Regions from separate parts of the Streptomyces sp. WY228 genome, predicted to be linked through region 3. Evidence: riboswitches for the same ligand, from Rfam matches in the RefSeq annotation. Region 3 holds a riboswitch; each other region holds the start of a gene.
What was found. A riboswitch is a leader RNA that binds a small molecule or an ion and turns the genes downstream of it on or off. The one in region 3 is predicted to bind cobalamin.

Region 1 (6,256 bases), 1.3 Mb from region 3:
AGGAGCTCGCGCCGGGGCAGTGCGGAGCCTTCCTGGTGTGGGGCGACCCGTCGCTGTACGACAGCACCCTCGCGATCCTCGACGATATCCGGGGCCGTGGAGCGGTGGAATTCGGCCATGAGGTGATCCCCGGCATCAGCAGCGTCTCCGCCCTCGCCGCCCGGCACCGCGTCACCCTGAACGGGGTCGGCCGCCCCATCCACATCACCCCCGGCCGGCGGCTGGCCCAGGGCTTTCCCGGGGACGACGTCGACATCGTCGTGATGCTGGACGGCCATGAGACCTTCGCCCATCTGACGGGCAGGGGGCTGTGGATCCACTGGGGCGCGTACATCGGCACCCCGGACGAGATCCTGGTCTCCGGCCCGCTCGACGAGGTGGCCGGACGGATCAGCCGGCTGCGCGCGGAGGCCCGCGAGCGGCACGGCTGGATCATGGACACCTATCTGCTGCGCCCGGCGCCGGACGTCACGGACGCCTGAGGCCACGGTCGGGCGGCGGGTCCACGTCGAGGCGCGGGCGGCAGCGGCCTCCGCACCTCGTCGTCGGACCGGCGGGGTGTCAGCGCCGGGTCTCGTGCGCCCGGATCACGCCGAGCCCGTGCCCCAGGCTCGGGCACTCGGCGGTCAGATCGTCGCCCCGCACCAGATAGTTGTGCACCCGGCCGTCCGTCGGCCGTTCGATCGCGCGATACAGCGTGCCGTTCACGGTGATCGTCCAGTCGTCGCCGTCCTGGGCCCATCCGACGGTCTTCTTCATAGGGCGTTTTCCTTTCCTCCGGTCGTACGTCGCCGGGGTCCGGCGGCCGTGTAGTGGGAAGAAGAACGGCTTGTGACGCTCCGTGGTTCCGCGTTCTCTACGCCATTCGGTTACATCTGGGTCACTGCCTCGGCACAGTCGAGGTCATCGACCTGACCGGCGGTCAGGAAGCGGATGACGAACGGCGGAACGGGCGCGGAACGTCCGTGGCGCCCCTCGCCCATCGAGTAGACACTGTCTACTCGATGGTGCTAGAAGTTTCCCATGGAAGACGGGACCCCGCTGCGGGAACGACTGGTGGACATCGGCGTCGAGATGGTGGCGACCGAGGGGATCGCGGCGCTGGGGCTGCGGGAGATCGCCCGCCGTGCCGGTGTCTCGCACGGCGCGCCGCGCCGCTACTTCCCGACCCACCGCTCGCTGCTCTCCGCCATCGCGGGGCGCGGTTTCGACGCCTTGAAGGACCGGCTAGACACCGCGCTGAGGCCGGACGGCGACCCGCGCGCCCAGCTGTGCCTCCTGGTCGAGGGCTACGTCGGATTCGCCGTCGAGCAGCGCCCGATGTTCGAGCTGATGTTCCGCCACGACCTGCTGGACGGCGGCGACGAGGCCGACGGGCGGCCCAGGCTGCGGGAGAAGACCCTTCCGCTGTTCGGCTCGCTCGTCGCCCTGGTCGCCCGGCACCTGCAGGACTCCGCCCGGCCGTCGCCCGCCGGGCCCGGGCCCGCCCCGGACGTCGTGGCCGCAGCCCTCTGGGCGAACGTCCACGGCATCGCCCAACTCTGGAGCTGGGGAAGCCTCTCCCTCACCCTGGCAGCCCCCTCGCCCGGCGACGCGCGCGACCGCGAGAGCCTCGCGCCGCTGATCGCCCGGACGGTCGACGCCCACCTCGGACCGGCGCGACCGTGACCGTACCCGCGCCCCCGCCCGTACCCCCGTCGACCGGCTCAGCGACCGCCCCCGCCTCGCCCTCGCGGGCAGTGTCGCCGGGGCGATGATCGTCGCGCTCGACGGCTCCGTCCTCTTCGTGGCCCAGCCCAGCCTTCAACGCGATCTCTCCGCCTCTCTCGCCCAGGTGCAGTGGACGAGTACGGCCTACCTCCTCGCGGTGGCGAGTCTTCTCGTCCTCGCCGGACGGCTGGGGGACCGGTACGGCCACACCCGCCTGCTCCTGACCGGATCGCTCGGCTTCGGGGCCGCGTCCCTGGGCATCGCCGTGGTGCCCTCGGTCGGCTGGGTCATCGCGCTGCGCGCCGTACAAGGCGTGTTCGGAGCCCTGTTGCAGCCGGCGACGCTGGCCCTGCTGCGCCAGGTCTACCCACCGGACCGGCTCGGGCTGCCGGTCGCCCTGCGGACCAGCGCTGATGGTGCTCGCCGCGACGGCCGCGCTCGCGCTCATCCCCGCGGCGCTGCTGCCGGGCACGCGCCGGCGCACCGGACCGCCCCCGCGCGACGCGGGCCGCGGGCGGCCGGAAAGCGCCGCCCCGTGTCTCACATCACCGTCCGAAGTGTGAACAACGGTGTGCGCCCGCCGGTCGCCCCCTTAGGGTGACCGGTGCAGCTGGTTCGCTCTGTCCGCCAGACAGGGCGTCGTAAGAGGGAACCCGGTGGGAATCCGGGACTGCCCCGCAGCGGTGAGTGGGAACGACCGCCGTCATACGCACTGGGCCCGGCCGGGTCTGGGAAGCGACGGCCATTAGGTGTCTGCCTCCGGCAGACGTGCCCGCGAGTCCGAAGACCTGCCCGCTGCCCGCACGCGACCGTTCGCGTGCGGAGATCCCGGTGACCTCGTGGGCGGGTCGGCGTAACCATCAGGTGGGACGGGCACGGCTCCAGGTGTCCGGTGTCCGCCCGATGCGTCATCCCTTCGCGTCCGCGTCCCGTCCCGGGATCTGCACAGCAGACGCGCTCGCGAAGGAGAGTCACGTGACAGCGAAGCCCGCAGCCGCGGCAGCACGGGCCACCGTGTACGGCTACCCCCGCCAGGGTCGGAACCGTGAACTGAAGAAGGCCATCGAGGGCTACTGGAAGGGCCGCGTCACCGCGGACACCCTCCGGCAGACCGCCGCCGAACTGCGCCGGGGAACCTGGCAGCAGCTCGCCGAGGCCGGCGTCCACGACGTGCCGACCGGTGATTTCTCGTACTACGACCATGTCCTGGACACCAGCGTCATGGTCGGCGCTGTCCCCGAGCGGCACCGCGCAGCGGTCCGCGCCGACGCCCTCGACGGCTACTTCGCCATGGCCCGCGGCACGCAGGACGTCGCGCCGCTGGAGATGACGAAGTGGTTCGACACCAACTATCACTACCTGGTGCCCGAGTTGGGCCCGGACACGGAGTTCACCGCCGACTCCGCCAAGCAGGTCGCGGAGTTCAAGGAGGCCCTGGCTCTCGGCCTGACCCCCCGCCCGGTGCTCGTCGGCCCCGTCACCTACCTCCTGCTCGCCAAGGCGGCCCCCGGTGTGGCCGCCGACTTCGAGCCGCTGACCCTGCTGGACCGGCTGCTCCCCGTGTACGCCGAAGTCCTCGCCGACCTGCGTGCGGCCGGTGCGGAATGGGTGCAGCTGGACGAGCCCGCGCTCGTCCAGGACCGGACCCCGGCCGAGCTGAACGCCGCCGCCCGCGCCTACCGCGAGCTCGGCGGGCTCGCCGACCGGCCGAAGCTGCTGGTCGCCTCGTACTTCGGGCGGCTCGGCGAGGCGCTGCCGGTCCTGGCCAAGGCGCCCGTCGACGGTCTCGCGCTCGACTTCACCGAGTCCGGCGCCGGAAACCTCGACGACCTCGCGGCGGCCGGCGGACTGCCCGGCAAGCGCCTGGTCGCCGGTGTCGTCAACGGCCGCAACATCTGGATCAACGACTACGAGAAGTCGCTCGCCACCCTCGGCACGCTCCTCGGCCTGGCGGACCACGTCGACGTCTCCGCCTCCAGCTCCCTCCTCCACGTCCCGCTGGACGCGAAGGCCGAGAGCGACATCGACCCGCAGATCGCCCGCTGGCTCGCCTTCGCCCGGCAGAAGACCCAGGAGATCGTCGTCCTGGCCCGCGGCCTGTCCGACGGCACCGAGGCCATCGCCGCCGAACTCGCCGCCAACCGGGCCGACCTGGCCTCCCGCGCCGACGCCGCCATCACCCGCGACCCGGCCGTCCGCGCCCGTACGGCGGCCATCACCGACGCCGACGGCCGCCGCTCGCAGCCGTACGCCGAACGCACCGTCGCCCAGCGCGCCCACCTCGGGCTGCCGCTCTTGCCGACCACCACCATCGGGTCGTTCCCGCAGACCACCGAACTGCGCACCGCGCGGGCCGACCTGCGGGCCGGCCGGATCGACGAGGCCGGTTACGAGGACCGGATCAAGGACGAGATCCGCGAGGTCCTCTCCTTCCAGGAGAAGGCCGGACTCGACGTCCTGGTGCACGGCGAGCCCGAACGCAACGACATGGTCCAGTACTTCGCCGAGCAACTCACCGGCTACCTCGCCACCCAGCACGGCTGGGTGCAGTCCTACGGCACCCGCTACGTCCGCCCGCCGGTCCTCGCGGGCGACATCTCGCGCCCCGAGCCGATGACCGTGCGCTGGACCACGTACGCGCAGTCGCTGACCGAGCGCCCCGTCAAGGGCATGCTCACCGGCCCGGTCACCATGCTCGCCTGGTCCTTCGTCCGGGACGACCAGCCGCTCGGCGACACCGCCCGCCAGGTGGCCCTCGCCCTGCGCGACGAGGTCAACGACCTGGAGGCGAACGGTACTTCGGTCATCCAGGTCGACGAGCCCGCCCTGCGCGAGACGCTTCCGCTGCGGACCGCCGAGCACGCCGCGTACCTTCGCTGGGCGACCGAGTCCTTCCGGCTCGCCACCGCCGGGGTGCGTCCGGACACCCAGATCCACACCCACATGTGCTACGCGGAGTTCGGCGACATCGTCCAGGCCATCGACGACCTCGACGCCGACGTCATCAGCCTGGAGGCGGCCCGCTCCCACATGCAGGTCGCCCGCGAACTCGCCGCCCACGGCTACCCCCGTGAGGCCGGACCCGGCGTCTACGACATCCACTCCCCGCGCATCCCCAGCGCCGAAGAGGCAGCGGCCCTGCTGCGCAAGGGACTTGAGGCCATTCCGGCCGGGCGCCTGTGGGTGAACCCCGACTGCGGCCTGAAGACCCGGGGCTGGCCCGAGACCCGGGCCTCCCTGGAGAACCTGGTCGCCGCCGCGCGGGAGATCCGCGCGGAGCTGCCCACCGAAGCGGCGTGATCGCGGCCCGGTGCGGGAGCGGCCACCGCCGCTTCCGCACCGGGCCGTACCCGTGGGGCCCGGGTGATGTCCGAGACCGCTGATAGCGTGCCGCTTCCGGATCGAAGATCACGAAAGGGCGGGGTAGGTGCGGGAAGTGACGTGTCATGAGGTGGACGCCCGGCGGCTGGACGAAGCGTCGGAGGACATCGTCGGACGAGCCGCGGGGCGGTGGCACGGGATGCGCTACGACGATCCGGCCCCGCGGCGCATGGCCGAAGCCGCCGCCGAACTGCTCGACCACGTCGCCGCCCGCACCGGGCGCGGAGCCGTGCTCGACGAGGTCGCACGCGCCGCGCTGCGCACGGCGGCCGAATGCCGCCTGGGGGAGTTGAGCGTCGGCTGCTTCCCCGACGGCGACCAGGAGATCCCCTTCCCGCTGATCGGCGAGCAGCTCAGCACCGAGGACATGTCCTTCGGCGCTGCCATCGGCCACCCGGGAGCAGCGGCCCCCTCCGCCCGGACCTGGCTCGACGCCTTCGCCGTCTGCCTGGTCAGCGGCCTCGTACTGGACTGGCAGCGGGTGATCGGACTTCTGCTGCGGAACGACTACGCGCCCGCGATCCACGAGGGCGTTCCGTACTCCCCGCTCACCTCCGCATCGGACCCGGCGGACCTCGCGGCCATGGACGCGCTCTGCCTCTACCTGCGCGAGGCGGAGGGCCATCTGCCCCGGCACTGGCCCACCGTGCCGCTGCGCCGGCCGGACGCCGACGAGCGGCAACGGGCGGCCGCCGCACTGGACGCCGCGGGCGCGCCGACGCCCGATCAGCGACTGCTGCGCATCCTCCTCGACGACGAACAGCACGCGTTCGAAGCGGCGTTGGCGGACCGGCTCGACAGCTATCGGGAGAGCCAGGGGCCCGATTCCGCGCCCCGCACCCTGCTGCCGCTCGACGCCCTCGCCCTGGCCGCGCTCGCGGTGCAGGCGCACGGATGGGAGCTCGGCGTCCGCTCCCGCTATCTGCCGCCCGAACTGTTGGGAACCACCGACGCGTTGCGCCGGGCTGCGTAGGCAGGACCCGGCAACTTGGGCTCCTGGCAAGCGAAGCAGCCTCCAGGGCCCGGCGGGTCGCCGTCATGCGCGCCCTCGAAGTTAGGTTAGCCTAACCAGCGGATATCCGGTGGTGGATCTTCTTCCCGCCCCCGGTACGGCTCTGCGTGCGGACACCGCTCCCGCCCGACCCGCCGCGCACTGTGACCGAAG
Region 2 (6,256 bases), 5.4 Mb from region 3:
GATCGGTGACGACGGCCGTTTCCACAGCGAAATCCCCAACCGCAGAAGGCGGTTCCTCACCTCCATCGGCCGGGTCACCCCCGGCAAGCTCTCCATGAGCGCCTGCGCGGTCGGCTCCGCCCGGGTCACCCTGGCCATCGCCGTGCGCTACGCCGGTCACCGGATGATCTCCGGATCGCGCGCCGCGCAACAGGTTCCGGTGTACGCGCACCGCACCCATCACGGGCCGCTGGCCGGGGCGATGGCCACCGTCTACGCGATGAGCCTGCTGCACCGCAGGGCCCTGGACCGCTGGGAGTCGGCCCCGGAGGCCGACCGGGACGAGGCGGAGCGCCTGGTGGCCGTCGCCAAGGGGTGGATCACCTGGCAGGCGCGCGGCGTCATCGTCGAATGCCGTGAACGGTGCGGCGCCCAGGGGCTCCTGGAGAACAACGGCATGACCGAACTGTTCACCGGCATCGAGGGCGCGATCACCGCCGAGGGCGACAACCTCGCCGTGCACGCCAAGGCCGCCGCCGAGATGCTGTTCAGCGCCACCGCCGGGGAGGCGGACGCCGACGACGGACCCGGCGAGCTCGACGACCCCGCCTTCCTCGGCCGGCTCGTCGCGGCCCTGGAGAACCTCTGGTTCGCCCGGGCCCGGGAACGGATGAGCGCCGCCCCGCCCGGCGACCCGCTCGGCCGCTGGAACGCCGCCTCCCCGGCCGCGCTGCGCGGCGTCGAGGCCTACGCCTGCCGGCAGGCGGACGAGGCGTACGCCGAGGCCGTCGCCGCCCTGCCCGAGGGCGAGGCGCGCGAGCGGCTGACCGAGCTGCGCAGGCTCTTCGCACTCCAGTGGATCGCCCGCAACAGCGGCGACCTGCTCGCCACCGGACGGCTGACCGCCGATCAGGTCACCTTTCTGCCCGACACGGTGGAGCGGGCGATCGCCGCCGTGGCCGCGCACACCCCCGCCCTGGTCGGGTCCTTCGCCCTTCCCGAGCGCCTGATGTCGGACTGGCCGATCGCCGGACCCGGGTACGCGGACGTCTACGACGACCCCGAGGGGCCCTGGCACCGGGGCCGCAGGGCGGGCATCCGGGGCCGCGCGGCCGAATTCAAGCGGCCCAACTGCGGCAGCAGGAGGCGTCCGCTGCGCGAGAAGGTGGCCGCGCTCGGCGCCCGCGGGGTCCTGCTGGCGTACTGGGGAACCACCTCGATGCTCTCCCGATGGTTCGAGAAGCCGCAGGTGAGCGTAGACGAATCGGTTCGCCCCAAGGCGTAACCGGAAGATCGTCATCCAGTTATTCGGAGCGGTGGGTCGCTGCGTTCGCCTACCCGCCGTACGGGAGAACCCGAGCCGGCCAGACGCCGATGAAACACCGATGAGAGGAATCGCCATGAAGACCATCCACCCCAAGATCACCGAGGTACTCACCGGGACCTTCAAGGTGCCCGCTGCCGAGATCCTGCCGGAGTCCACGATGGACAGCCTGGAGATGGACTCGCTCGCGGTCGCCGAGTTCGCCGTCATCATCAAGGAGACGCTGGGCGTCGACGCCGACTCGGAGAAGCTGTACAAGGACGCCACGCTGGCCGACATCTCCGCGTACATCGACGCGGCCGTCGGCAGCGCGGCGGCCGATGCCACGGTGCCGGTGAGCAACACCCGATGAAGCGACCCGCCATCGCCGTCACGGGGCTCGGCATGATCACCCCGGTCGGCCACACCACCGACACCACCTGGGACGGAGTCTGCGCCGGGGAGTCACCCGCCCGCACCGTCCCCGAACTGCACGGCTGCGCTGTCGACTTCGCCTGCACGGTCTCCGGCATCGACCTCGACGACGCGGTCGGCGGCCGGACCGCGTTCCGGATGGGCCGCTACGTCAAGTTCGCCGTCCTGGCCGCCCGGGAGGCGGTCGCCGACGCCGGGCTCGACCCCGAGCACTGGGACGGCACCCGGGTCGCCGTCGTGGTCGGCACCAGCAGCGGAGGATCCGCCGGACTCACCGAACAGGCCGTCGCCCTGGAGCGGCGCGGCCCCGAGGCCACCTCGCCCTCGGGCATCCTGCTGACCATCCCGAACATGCCCGCGGCCGAGATCGCCATCCGGATGAAGGCCACCGGACCCAGCCTCGCCCCCTGCACGGCCTGCTCGTCCGGGGTGACCGCCCTGTCCGTGGCCCGCGACATGCTGACGCTGGGCCACTGCGACATCGCCATCGCCGGGGCCACCGAGTCCATCGTGTTCCCGGTCGCGATGACCGGCTTCGCCCGCTCCGGCGCGGCGGCACAGCGGGACGGCGACCCCGCCCGCCTCTGCCGGCCCTTCGCCGCCGACCGGGCCGGGATCGTCATGGGCGAGGGCGCGGCCGTCATGGTCCTGGAGCGGGCCGAGGACGCCCGGGCCAGAGGCGCCTCCCCCCGGGCGCTGATCGCGGGTACCGGCGCCACCACCGACGCCCACCACCCCACCAGCCCCCACCCCTCCGGGGACGTGGCGCGGGCGGCCGTCGACGGCGCGCTCCGCGACGCGGGCTGGCGGCCCGAGGACGTCGACCACGTCAACGCCCACGGGACGTCGACCCCCCTCAACGACGCCACCGAGGCCGCCCTCATCGGCCGGGCCTATCCGCACCGGCCGCCCGTCACCGCCCCCAAGGGCGTACTGGGCCACTGCATGGGCGCGGCCGGCGCCATCGAGGCGGGCCTGACGATCCTCACGCTCCAGCACGGGATGATCCCGCCGATCGCGAACCTGGACGCCCCCGAGCCCGGGTTCGACATCGACTGCGTCACCAAGGCCCCGCGCGAGGTGCCCGTACGGCGGGCCGTCAGCCACTCCTTCGGCTTCGGCGGCCAGAACGCGGTGATCGCCCTCCAGGCTCCGTAACCGCCGGACACGCCCTAAGTCTGTCCGGGCCGGTGCGGCGGGCCGATCCCGCGCCGCACCGGCCCCGCGCCCGGCGGCCCGCCGCACCGCGTCTGATCTGTGGTAAGCCGCGTGATAGCTTGCCGGGGCCAGTCGAACCCCAGCGACGGGGTCAGGGAATCCGGTGCGAGACCGGAACTGACGCGCAGCGGTGAGGGGGACGGGCGGGGCCACGGCCACTGGAGCACCCACCTGCTCCGGGAAGGCGTCCCGCCCGGACGAACCCGAGTCCGAAGACCTGCTGGCGCCCGCGCCCGCACCGGGGCACGGGAACCGTACGACGGGCTCCGCGGCTGGGCCCAGAGACACAGAGGTCCTTCGTGCTGTCCACGGCCACCCCCGCCCCGATACGTACCGCCGCCCTGCTCGCGGCGGGACTCCTCCTGCTGACCGCCTGCGGCGGGGGCGAAAGCACCGGGGCCGCCGACGGGAAGAAGACCAAGGGCTTTCCGCTCACCATCGAGAACTGCGGGCGCACCGTCACGGTGAAGGCCCCGCCCCAGCGGGCCGTCTCCGTCGACCAGGGGTCGACCGAGATCCTGCTCTCGCTCGGGCTCGCCGACCGGCTCGCCGGGACCGCCACCTGGAGCGACCCGGTCATGAAGGGCCTGGAGAAGGCCAACGCCGGCGTCGAGCGGATATCGGAGAACCGGCCCTCCTCGGAGAAGGTCCTCGACAAGGAACCCGACTTCCTCTCCGCCTCCTTCACCTCCACCCTCGCCAAGGGCGGCGTCGCACCCCGCGAACAGTTCGAGAAGCTCGGCGTCCCGACCTACATCTCGCCCGCCGACTGCGTCGGCAAGGACAACAGCGGCAGCGGCGACGGAGCCCGCACCGCGCCCCTGACCATGGACAGCGTCTACACCGAAGTCCGGGAACTCTCCCAGGTGTTCGGCGTCCCCGAGCGCGGTGACGCCCTGGTGAAGAAACTCCAGGAACGGGTGGCGAAGGCCGCCGAAGGCGTCGACGGATCCAAGGCCTCCCTCCTCTACTGGTTCTCCGACTCCAAGGCCCCCTACCTCGCGGGCTGTTGCGGCGCCCCCGGCGTCATCACCAAGGAACTCGGCGCGAAGAACGTCTTCGACGACACCCACGACGAATGGCCCCAGATCAGCTGGGAGACCGTCGCCGACCGCAACCCCGACGTCCTGGTCATCGGCGACCTGAGCCGTACGACGCAGACCGCCGAGAGCGCCGAGAAGAAGATCGAGTTCCTGGAGTCCAACCCGGTCACCAAGACGATGGACGCCGTCAGGAACCGCCGTTACGTACTGCTCAGCGGCCAGGCCATGAACCCCACCATCCGGACCGTCGAGGGCCTGGAGCGCGTCGCGGCCGGGCTGCGCGACTTCGGGCTCGCGGGGTGAGCGCCGATAGCCGTACTGCCGTGAAGGCGGCCGACCCGCCGCCTGCCGCCACCCGCCCCGCCCGGCGCGGCGCGCCGCTCACCGTGCTGCTCCGGAGCGGCGGCCTGCTCCTCCTGCTGGCCTCCGTCGCGGTCGCCGTGACCATCGGGCCCGCCCGGATCTCCGTGCCCGACGTCTGGTCCGCCGTCGCCGCGCACCTCGGGTTCGGCGCCGGTGACCTCAGCCCGATCCGGGACGGCATCATCTGGAACCTCCGGATGCCCCGCACCCTCCTCGCCGCCGTGTGCGGCGCGGGGCTCGCGGTGTGCGGCACGGTGATGCAGTCCCTGCTGCGCAACCCGCTCGCCGACCCCTTCGTCCTCGGCGTCTCCTCCGGAGCCTCGACCGGGGCGGTCGTGGTGGTCGTCCTCGGGGTCGGCGGGGGAGCGGTGTCGCTGTCGGCCGGGGCGTTCGCCGGGGCCATCTGCTCGTTCGCCCTGGTGCTGTTGCTCAGCCACACCCTCGGCGGCTCCACCGACCGGGTCGTCCTCTCCGGCGTCGCCGCGATGCAGCTCTTCTCCGCCCTCACCTCCTTCGTCGTGATGACCTCCGCCGACGCCGAACAGACCCGCGGGGTGCTGTTCTGGCTCCTCGGCTCGCTCAGCGGCGTCGGCTGGAGCGAGGTCGCCCTCTGCTCCGCGGTGCTCGCCGTCTGCCTGGTGGTCTGCCTGGCCCACGCCCGTACGCTCGACGCCTTCGCCTTCGGGCAGGACGCCGCCGCCGCGCTCGGCGTGAACGTCGCCCGCACCCGGATCGTGCTGCTCTGCACCACCGCCCTGCTGACCGCCGCCCTGGTCAGCGCGGCCGGGGCGATCGGCTTCGTCGGCCTGGTGCTGCCGCACGCGGCCCGCGCCCTCACCGGCTCCGGGCACCGGCGTCTCCTCCCGGTCACCGCGCTCGCCGGGGCGGTCTTCCTGGTGTGGGTCGACACCCTCGCCCGGACCGTCCTGGACCCGCAGGAGGTACCGGTCGGCGTCGTCACCGCGCTGATCGGCGTCCCCGCCTTCGTCCTCGTCCTGTACCGCACCCGGAGCACGTCATGAGCCTCCTCGGCAACGGCGGCCTGCGGGCCGAACGGGTCGGCCGGGAGGCGGGCGGCCGGCTCATCCTCGACGGCGTGGACATCGCCCCGCCGCCCGGCTCCACCGTCGGACTCATCGGCCCCAACGGCTCCGGCAAGTCCACCCTGCTGCGGATCCTCGCGGGCCTCCTCGCCCCGGCCACCGGTGTCGTCACCCTGGACGGGAACCCCCTCGCCGGCCTCGGCCGCCGCACCGTCGCCCGCCGGATCGCGGTCGTCGACCAGCACGCGGTCACCCAGGTCGACCTCAGCGTCCTCGACGTCGTACGCCTCGGCCGCATCCCGCACCGCCGCGCCTGGTCCGCCCCCGACCGCACCGACGAGGACGCCGTCGCCGAGGCGCTGCGGCGCACCGGGCTCACGGACCGGGCCGGCCAGTCCTGGCACACCCTGTCCGGCGGCGAACGCCAACGCGTCCAGATCGCCCGGGCCCTGGCCCAGCAGCCCCGCGAACTCCTCCTGGACGAACCGACGAACCACCTCGACATCCAGCACCAGCTGGACCTGCTCGCCCTGGTCGCCGAACTCCCCGTCACCAGCGTCGTCGCGCTGCACGACCTCAACCTCGCCGCGATGTTCTGCGACCGGATCACCGTGATGAAGGCCGGCCGGGTCGTCGCGGGCGGCACCCCGGCCGAGGTCATCACCGGCGAACTCATCGAGGACGTCTACGGGGTCCGGGCGGTCGTCACCCCGGAAGGCCCCGACGGACGCCCCTCGGTACGGTTCCTGCCGCGCCGCTGAGCGCCGTACGGTCCTCGCGGTCGCGTCGCACCGGCCGGACCGGTGTACCGGCCGGGCCCGGACAGCCCGCCGGGCGGACCCGTGTACGAGTCCGCCCGGCGGCCGAGGACG
Region 3 (6,256 bases):
CGGCCTCGATCTTCGCGACCCCGGAGGAGAAGGCCGAACTGGCCGCCGCCGGAGTCGGCCCCGAGGGCGGCCTGCGCAAGGAGGCCGCGGGAACGGGGAGTCCGACATGACCGTCGCGGACGTCCGGCGGGTGGCGGGACGGATCCGCTGGTACGTCCGTGAGCTGACCGGCGAGTCCACGTACGACCGCTACGTGGCGCACGCGAGAAGCCACGATCCGGACGCGCCGGTGATGACCCGCCGCGCGTTCGAGCGCAGCCGCACGGACGCCCGCGAGGCCGATCCGCGCGAGGGCTTCCGCTGCTGCTGAGCACCACCGGCCGGTCGGCGGGCCCTGGATCCCGGGCCGTCGCCCGCTCCCTCGATGGAGCGGACGACGGCCCGGAGGTCTGTCCGCCGTCCGTCCACCGTTCGATTTCCCGGTGCACGGATCCCTCACCGTACGAAAAGATGCGCCCATGACATCGCGCTCCCGTTCGCCCCGGCTCCGGCCTCTCCTCCTGACCCTGCCGCTGACGCTGGCACTGGCCCTGGCGACGACCGGCTGCGGCACCGAGCCGCCGCCCGACACGATGGCGGCGGGCCGGAGTTCCTCGGACGGCCCGGCGCCGGACCGGGCGGAGCTGGAGGCGCGGGCGAGCGCCGCGCAGCTCGTCACGGAGCACGTGTGGGTGACCGAGGCCGCGGGCTACGCCCTGGCGCGCCAGTCGGTCGGGGTGCTCGGCGACGACGGGTTCAGCAGCTCCTACACCGCGCCGGACGGCGGAACGCTCCGGCTGTCGGTGGAGCGCCGCCCGCACGCCGAAGCCGACTGTACGGAGGGCTCCGCGGCCGCAAGCGGTCAGGAGCCCCTGGTGACGTGCGAGCGGGACGGCGAACAGTGGTACCGGGCCACGGAGTCGGGCCATGCGTACGCCTGGGAGCAGGGCGAACTCGTGGTCACGGTGAGCGGGCCGCGCGACAAGCCGGACCGGGCGACGCTGCGTTCGGCGGCGCTGGCCGCCCACCGCGCCGACGACCGGGAACTGGACCGGGTGCTGCCGCCGGCCGGGGAGGCCGCAGGACAGCAGCCGGTCGAACGCGGCGATCTGCCGCCGGTGGGCGACGGCGCGCCGAACAACGATGTGGGAGCGAGTGGCTGATGGATCTGACGATCAGAGTGGCGGAACCCGCCGAGTACGCCGTGCTCGGCGGGATCATCGCCGAGGCGTATCTCGGCGACGATCTGCTGGACGGCCCGCAGGACCCGTATCTGCTCAAGCTGCGGGCGGTGGAACAGCGGGCGGCCGAGGCGGAGGTGTTGGTCGCGCTCGACGCGGACGGGACGGTGCTCGGCGGTGTGACGTATGCCGCTCCCGGCACGCCGTGGCGCGACATCGCCGGTCCGGACGAGGCCGAATTCCGGATGCTGGCCGTGGCCCGCGCGGGGCGCGGACGGGGCGTGGGTGAGGCTCTCGTGCGGGCGTGCATCGAGCGGGCCCGGTCCGCCGACGGGGTCCGGGCGCTGGTGCTGTCGACGCAGCCGGGCATGCTCTCGGCCCATAGGATCTACCGTCGGCTCGGCTTTCTGCGGACCCCTGAACGGGACTGGGAGCCGGTGCCGGGCCTGCGGCTCATGACCTTCCGGCTGTGGCTGGAGGCGACGTCCTGAGGGGCTCATGAAATCGATGCGACACAACATGTGGGGGCCGCAGCATCTGGCGGCCCCCACATGTATGCTCGACCTCGCTGTCGTCGCAGGGGAATCCGGTGCGAATCCGGAACTGTCCCGCAACGGTGTGATCAGTGTGTATTTGCACACCTGAAGTCCGATGACCTGCCGACAGCGCGTCCGGATCGACCGAACCGGACGCCAGACGTCCGGGCCTCGCGGATAGGCCGGTGGACGCCGTCAGTTGTGCTGCCCCGCCCCGGGCTTCGCGCTGCCCGGCTTCCCCGCCTGCCGCAGGCCCCCTGCCGAGCGAGGGAAAGCCCAGTGACCATCGCGCCCGCCGATCCGGTTTCAGCCACCGAATCCGCCGAGTCCACCACGGCCGGGAACGCCCCGAACGACGGACCCGGGACCGCTTTGCTGCGGACCCTGACCGACCTCACCGTCGATCTGCCCGACACCGACCCCGGCCGGGTCGCCGCCGCCGCGCTGCGCGGGCGCAACGCCCGTTCCGACGAGGCCGAGTTGCGCTCGCTGGCCACCGAGGCCGCCGCGGGGCTGATCTCCGAGGACCCGGCGTACTCCCGGCTGGCCGCCCGGCTGCTGACCCGCACGATCGCGGACGAGGCCGCGGGACAGGGCGCGACGTCCTTCTCCGCCTCGGTCGCCGTCGGGCACCGCGAGGGCCTGATCGCCGACCGCACCGCCGCTTTCGTGGCGCTGCACGCGGCCGCGCTCGACCAGCTCGTCGAGCAGGCCCTGGCGGACGGCGCCGACGACCGCTTCGGCTACTTCGGCCTGCGGACGCTGCACAGCCGTTACCTCCTGCGCCACCCGATCACCCGCCAGGTCATCGAGACCCCGCAGCACTTCATGCTGCGCGTGGCCGCGGGCCTCGCCGAGGACGAGTCGGTGCGGGCGCTGGACGAGGTCGCCGCGCTCTACGGGCTGATGAGCAAGCTGGACTACCTCCCCTCCTCCCCCACCCTCTTCAACTCCGGCACCCGGCACCCGCAGATGTCCTCCTGCTATCTGCTGGACTCGCCGAAGGACGAGCTGGACTCGATCTACGATCGCTACCACCAGGTGGCGCGGCTCTCCAAGCACGCGGGCGGCATCGGTCTGTCGTACTCCCGCATCCGTGCCCGGGGTTCGCTGATCCGGGGCACCAACGGGCACTCCAACGGCATCGTGCCGTTCCTCAAGACGCTGGACGCCTCCGTCGCGGCGGTGAACCAGGGTGGCCGGCGCAAGGGCGCGGCGGCGGTCTACCTGGAGACCTGGCACGCGGACATCGAGGAGTTCCTGGAGCTCCGCGACAACACCGGCGAGGACCAGCGGCGTACGCACAACCTGAACCTGGCGCACTGGATCCCGGACGAGTTCATGCGCCGGGTCGACGCGGACACCGAGTGGTCGCTGTTCTCCCCTGCGGACGTGCCCGAGCTGGTCGACCTGTGGGGCGACGCGTTCGACGCGGCCTACCGCGCGGCCGAGGCCAAGGGTCTGGCCCGCAGGACGATTCCGGCGCGTGAGCTGTACGGCCGGATGATGCGGACCCTCGCGCAGACCGGTCAGGGCTGGATGACGTTCAAGGACGCCTCCAACCGGACCGCGAACCAGACCGCCGAGCCGGGCCGGGTCGTGCACTCCTCGAACCTGTGCACGGAGATCCTGGAGGTCACCGACGACGGCGAGACGGCCGTCTGCAACCTGGGCTCGGTCAACCTCGGCGCGTTCGTCGCGAACGGCTCGATCGACTGGGAGCGCCTGGACGCCACCGTGCGTACGGCGGTGACCTTCCTGGACCGGGTCGTCGACATCAACTTCTACCCGACCGAGCAGGCCGGGAACTCCAACTCCCGCTGGCGGCCGGTCGGCCTGGGTGCGATGGGCCTCCAGGACGTCTTCTTCCAGCTGCGCCTGCCGTTCGACTCGCCCGAGGCCCGCGCGCTCTCCACGAAGATCTCCGAGCGCATCATGCTGGCCGCGTACGAGGCCTCCTGCGACCTCGCCGAGCGCCCCCAAGAGCCTCCGACAGGCTCCGGTTCAGGGGGGACCCCCCGGGGCCCGCTGCCGGCCTGGTCCGAGACGCGTGCCGCGCGCGGTGTGCTGCACCCGGACCACTACGACACCGAGCTGAACTGGCCGGAGCGCTGGGACGCCCTGCGCGCCCGGGTCGCGAAGACCGGTATGCGCAACTCGCTGCTGCTCGCCATCGCGCCGACCGCGACGATCGCCTCGATCGCCGGGGTGTACGAGTGCATCGAGCCGCAGGTCTCCAACCTGTTCAAGCGCGAGACGCTCAGCGGTGAGTTCCTCCAGGTCAACGCCTACCTGGTGGACGAGCTGAAGAAGCTCGGCGTGTGGGACGCCCGCACCCGTGAGGCGCTGCGCGAGGCCAGCGGCTCCGTGCAGGGCTTCGCGTGGATCCCCGAGGACGTGCGGGCGCTGTACCGCACGGCGTGGGAGATCCCGCAGCGCGGTCTGATCGACATGGCGGCGGCCCGTACGCCGTTCCTCGACCAGAGCCAGTCGCTCAACCTGTTCCTGGAGACGCCGACGATCGGCAAGCTCTCCTCGATGTACGCGTACGCCTGGAAGCAGGGGCTGAAGACGACGTACTACCTGCGTTCGCGCCCGGCGACCCGGATCGCCCGTGCCGCGTCCGGCCAGGCGGCGGCCGCCGCCCCCATTCCCGTACAGCAGGCTTCGGCTCCCGACGCGGACGCCATCGCCTGCTCTCTCGAAAACCCCGAGTCCTGCGAGGCCTGCCAGTAATGAGCACCACCAACGAAGAGAAGAACCTGCTCGACCCGGGATTCGAGCTGACCCTGCGTCCCATGCGCTACCCGGACTTCTACGAGCGCTACCGGGACGCGATCAAGAACACCTGGACCGTCGAGGAGGTCGACCTCCACTCGGACGTCGCCGACCTCGCGAAGCTGTCGCCGGGTGAGCAGCACATGATCGGCCGGCTGGTGGCGTTCTTCGCGACCGGTGACTCGATCGTCTCGAACAACCTCGTGCTGACGCTGTACAAGCACATCAACTCTCCCGAGGCGCGGCTGTATCTGTCGCGGCAGCTCTTCGAGGAGGCCGTGCACGTCCAGTTCTATCTGACGCTGCTGGACACCTATCTGCCCGACCCGGACGACCGGGCGGCGGCGTTCGACGCGGTCGAGGAGATCCCCTCGATCCGGGAGAAGGCCCAGTTCTGCTTCAAGTGGATGGACTCGGTCGAGAAGATCGACCGGCTGGAGACGAAGGCCGACCGCCGTCGCTTCCTGCTGAACCTGATCTGCTTCGCGGCGTGCATCGAGGGGCTGTTCTTCTACGGCGCGTTCGCGTACGTGTACTGGTTCCGCTCGCGCGGTCTGCTGCACGGTCTCGCCACGGGCACCAACTGGGTGTTCCGTGACGAGACGATGCACATGAACTTCGCGTTCGAGGTCGTGGACACCGTCCGCAAGGAGGAGCCGGAGCTCTTCGACGACGCGCTCCAGCAGCAGGTCACCGACATGCTGAAGGAAGCGGTCGAGGCGGAGCTGCAGTTCGGCCGCGACCTGTGCGGCGAGGGCCTGCCGGGCATGAACACCGAGTCGATGCGCCAGTACCTGGAGTGCGTAGCCGACCAGCGGCTCGCCCGCCTCGGCTTCCCGACGGTGTACGGCTCGGAGAACCCGTTCTCCTTCATGGAGCTCCAGGGCGTCCAGGAGCTGACGAACTTCTTCGAGCGCCGCCCGTCCGCCTACCAGGTGGCGGTCGAGGGCTCGGTCGGGTTCGACGACGACTTCTAGACCCTGACCCAGATCCTCGGGTGAGGGCGCCGCGTGGCCGTGACAGGCCGCGCGGCGCTTTTCGTTTCCGGGGGTCCGGCCGCCCGCCGGCCGCGTTCCGCCTCGCGCAGCTGGCGGTCGATCCGGCGTTCGCGGGCGGAGCCGAGGGCGACGGGCGCGAGGACGAGGGCGAAAAGTGCCGCTACGACCAGGTAGTTCAGGAATGTGTTCATGCCTCTACTCTGGCCCGCCCGGACGAAAAACATCAGTGGCAGGACTGCCATGGGGCATCAAATAGCTGCCACACTCGCTCCATGCTGACCAATGTCGCCGCCCTCCTCCTCGACGAGGTCCATCCCTTCGAACTCGGCGTCCTGTGCGAGGTGTTCGGACTGGACCGCAGCGACGAGGGCCTGCCGGTGCACGACTTCGCGGTGGTCTCCGCCGAGGGCCCCGTCCTGAACACCCACGCGGGCTTCACCATCACCACGCCGCACGGTCTGGAGCGGCTGGAGGAGGCCGACCTCATCGCCGTGCCCGCGGGCAGCCACTTCGTGCGGCGGGAGTATCCGGAGGAGGTCCTCGACGCGCTGCGCCGGGCCGTGGAGCGCGGCTCGCGGGTGCTGAGCGTCTGCTCGGGGGCGTACGTCCTCGGCGCGGCCGGTCTGCTGGACGGCCGCCGCTGCACCACCCACTGGCGGCACGCGGCGGAGCTGTCCCGGCGCTACCCGAAGGCGGTCGTCGAGCCGGACGTGCTGTACGTGGACGAGGGCCCGGTGATCAGCTCGGCGGGCACCGCCGCCGGGATCGACGCCTGCCTGCACCT

Region 1: it holds a riboswitch for cobalamin, as region 3 does, so the genes downstream of both, metE (5-methyltetrahydropteroyltriglutamate--homocysteine S-methyltransferase) here and KV381_RS25415 (ribonucleoside-diphosphate reductase subunit alpha) in region 3, are expected to answer to the same signal.
Region 2: it holds a riboswitch for cobalamin, as region 3 does, so the genes downstream of both, KV381_RS01710 (ABC transporter substrate-binding protein) here and KV381_RS25415 (ribonucleoside-diphosphate reductase subunit alpha) in region 3, are expected to answer to the same signal.

The regions. Positions count from the first base shown of each region.
Region 1 is NZ_CP079114.1:7,069,994-7,076,249, forward strand. It holds gene cobF (precorrin-6A synthase (deacetylating)) at 1-482, shown strand, start outside; gene KV381_RS31010 (hypothetical protein) at 562-759, opposite strand; gene KV381_RS31015 (TetR/AcrR family transcriptional regulator) at 1,024-1,668, shown strand; partial or broken gene KV381_RS31020 (MFS transporter) at 1,754-2,128, shown strand; cobalamin riboswitch at 2,305-2,521, shown strand; gene metE (5-methyltetrahydropteroyltriglutamate--homocysteine S-methyltransferase) at 2,686-5,010, shown strand; gene KV381_RS31030 (Imm49 family immunity protein) at 5,138-6,064, shown strand.
Region 2 is NZ_CP079114.1:400,703-406,958, reverse strand. It holds gene KV381_RS01725 (acyl-CoA dehydrogenase) at 1-1,264, shown strand, start outside; gene KV381_RS01720 (acyl carrier protein) at 1,380-1,655, shown strand; gene KV381_RS01715 (beta-ketoacyl synthase) at 1,652-2,875, shown strand; cobalamin riboswitch at 2,988-3,175, shown strand; gene KV381_RS01710 (ABC transporter substrate-binding protein) at 3,235-4,281, shown strand; gene KV381_RS01705 (iron ABC transporter permease) at 4,278-5,363, shown strand; gene KV381_RS01700 (ABC transporter ATP-binding protein) at 5,360-6,145, shown strand.
Region 3 is NZ_CP079114.1:5,769,247-5,775,502, reverse strand. It holds gene KV381_RS25435 (carbon starvation CstA family protein) at 1-110, shown strand, start outside; gene KV381_RS25430 (YbdD/YjiX family protein) at 107-310, shown strand; gene KV381_RS25425 (hypothetical protein) at 459-1,142, shown strand; gene KV381_RS25420 (GNAT family N-acetyltransferase) at 1,142-1,651, shown strand; cobalamin riboswitch at 1,699-1,839, shown strand; gene KV381_RS25415 (ribonucleoside-diphosphate reductase subunit alpha) at 1,976-4,432, shown strand; gene KV381_RS25410 (ribonucleotide-diphosphate reductase subunit beta) at 4,432-5,451, shown strand; gene KV381_RS25405 (hypothetical protein) at 5,448-5,663, opposite strand; gene KV381_RS25400 (GlxA family transcriptional regulator) at 5,745-6,256, shown strand, end outside.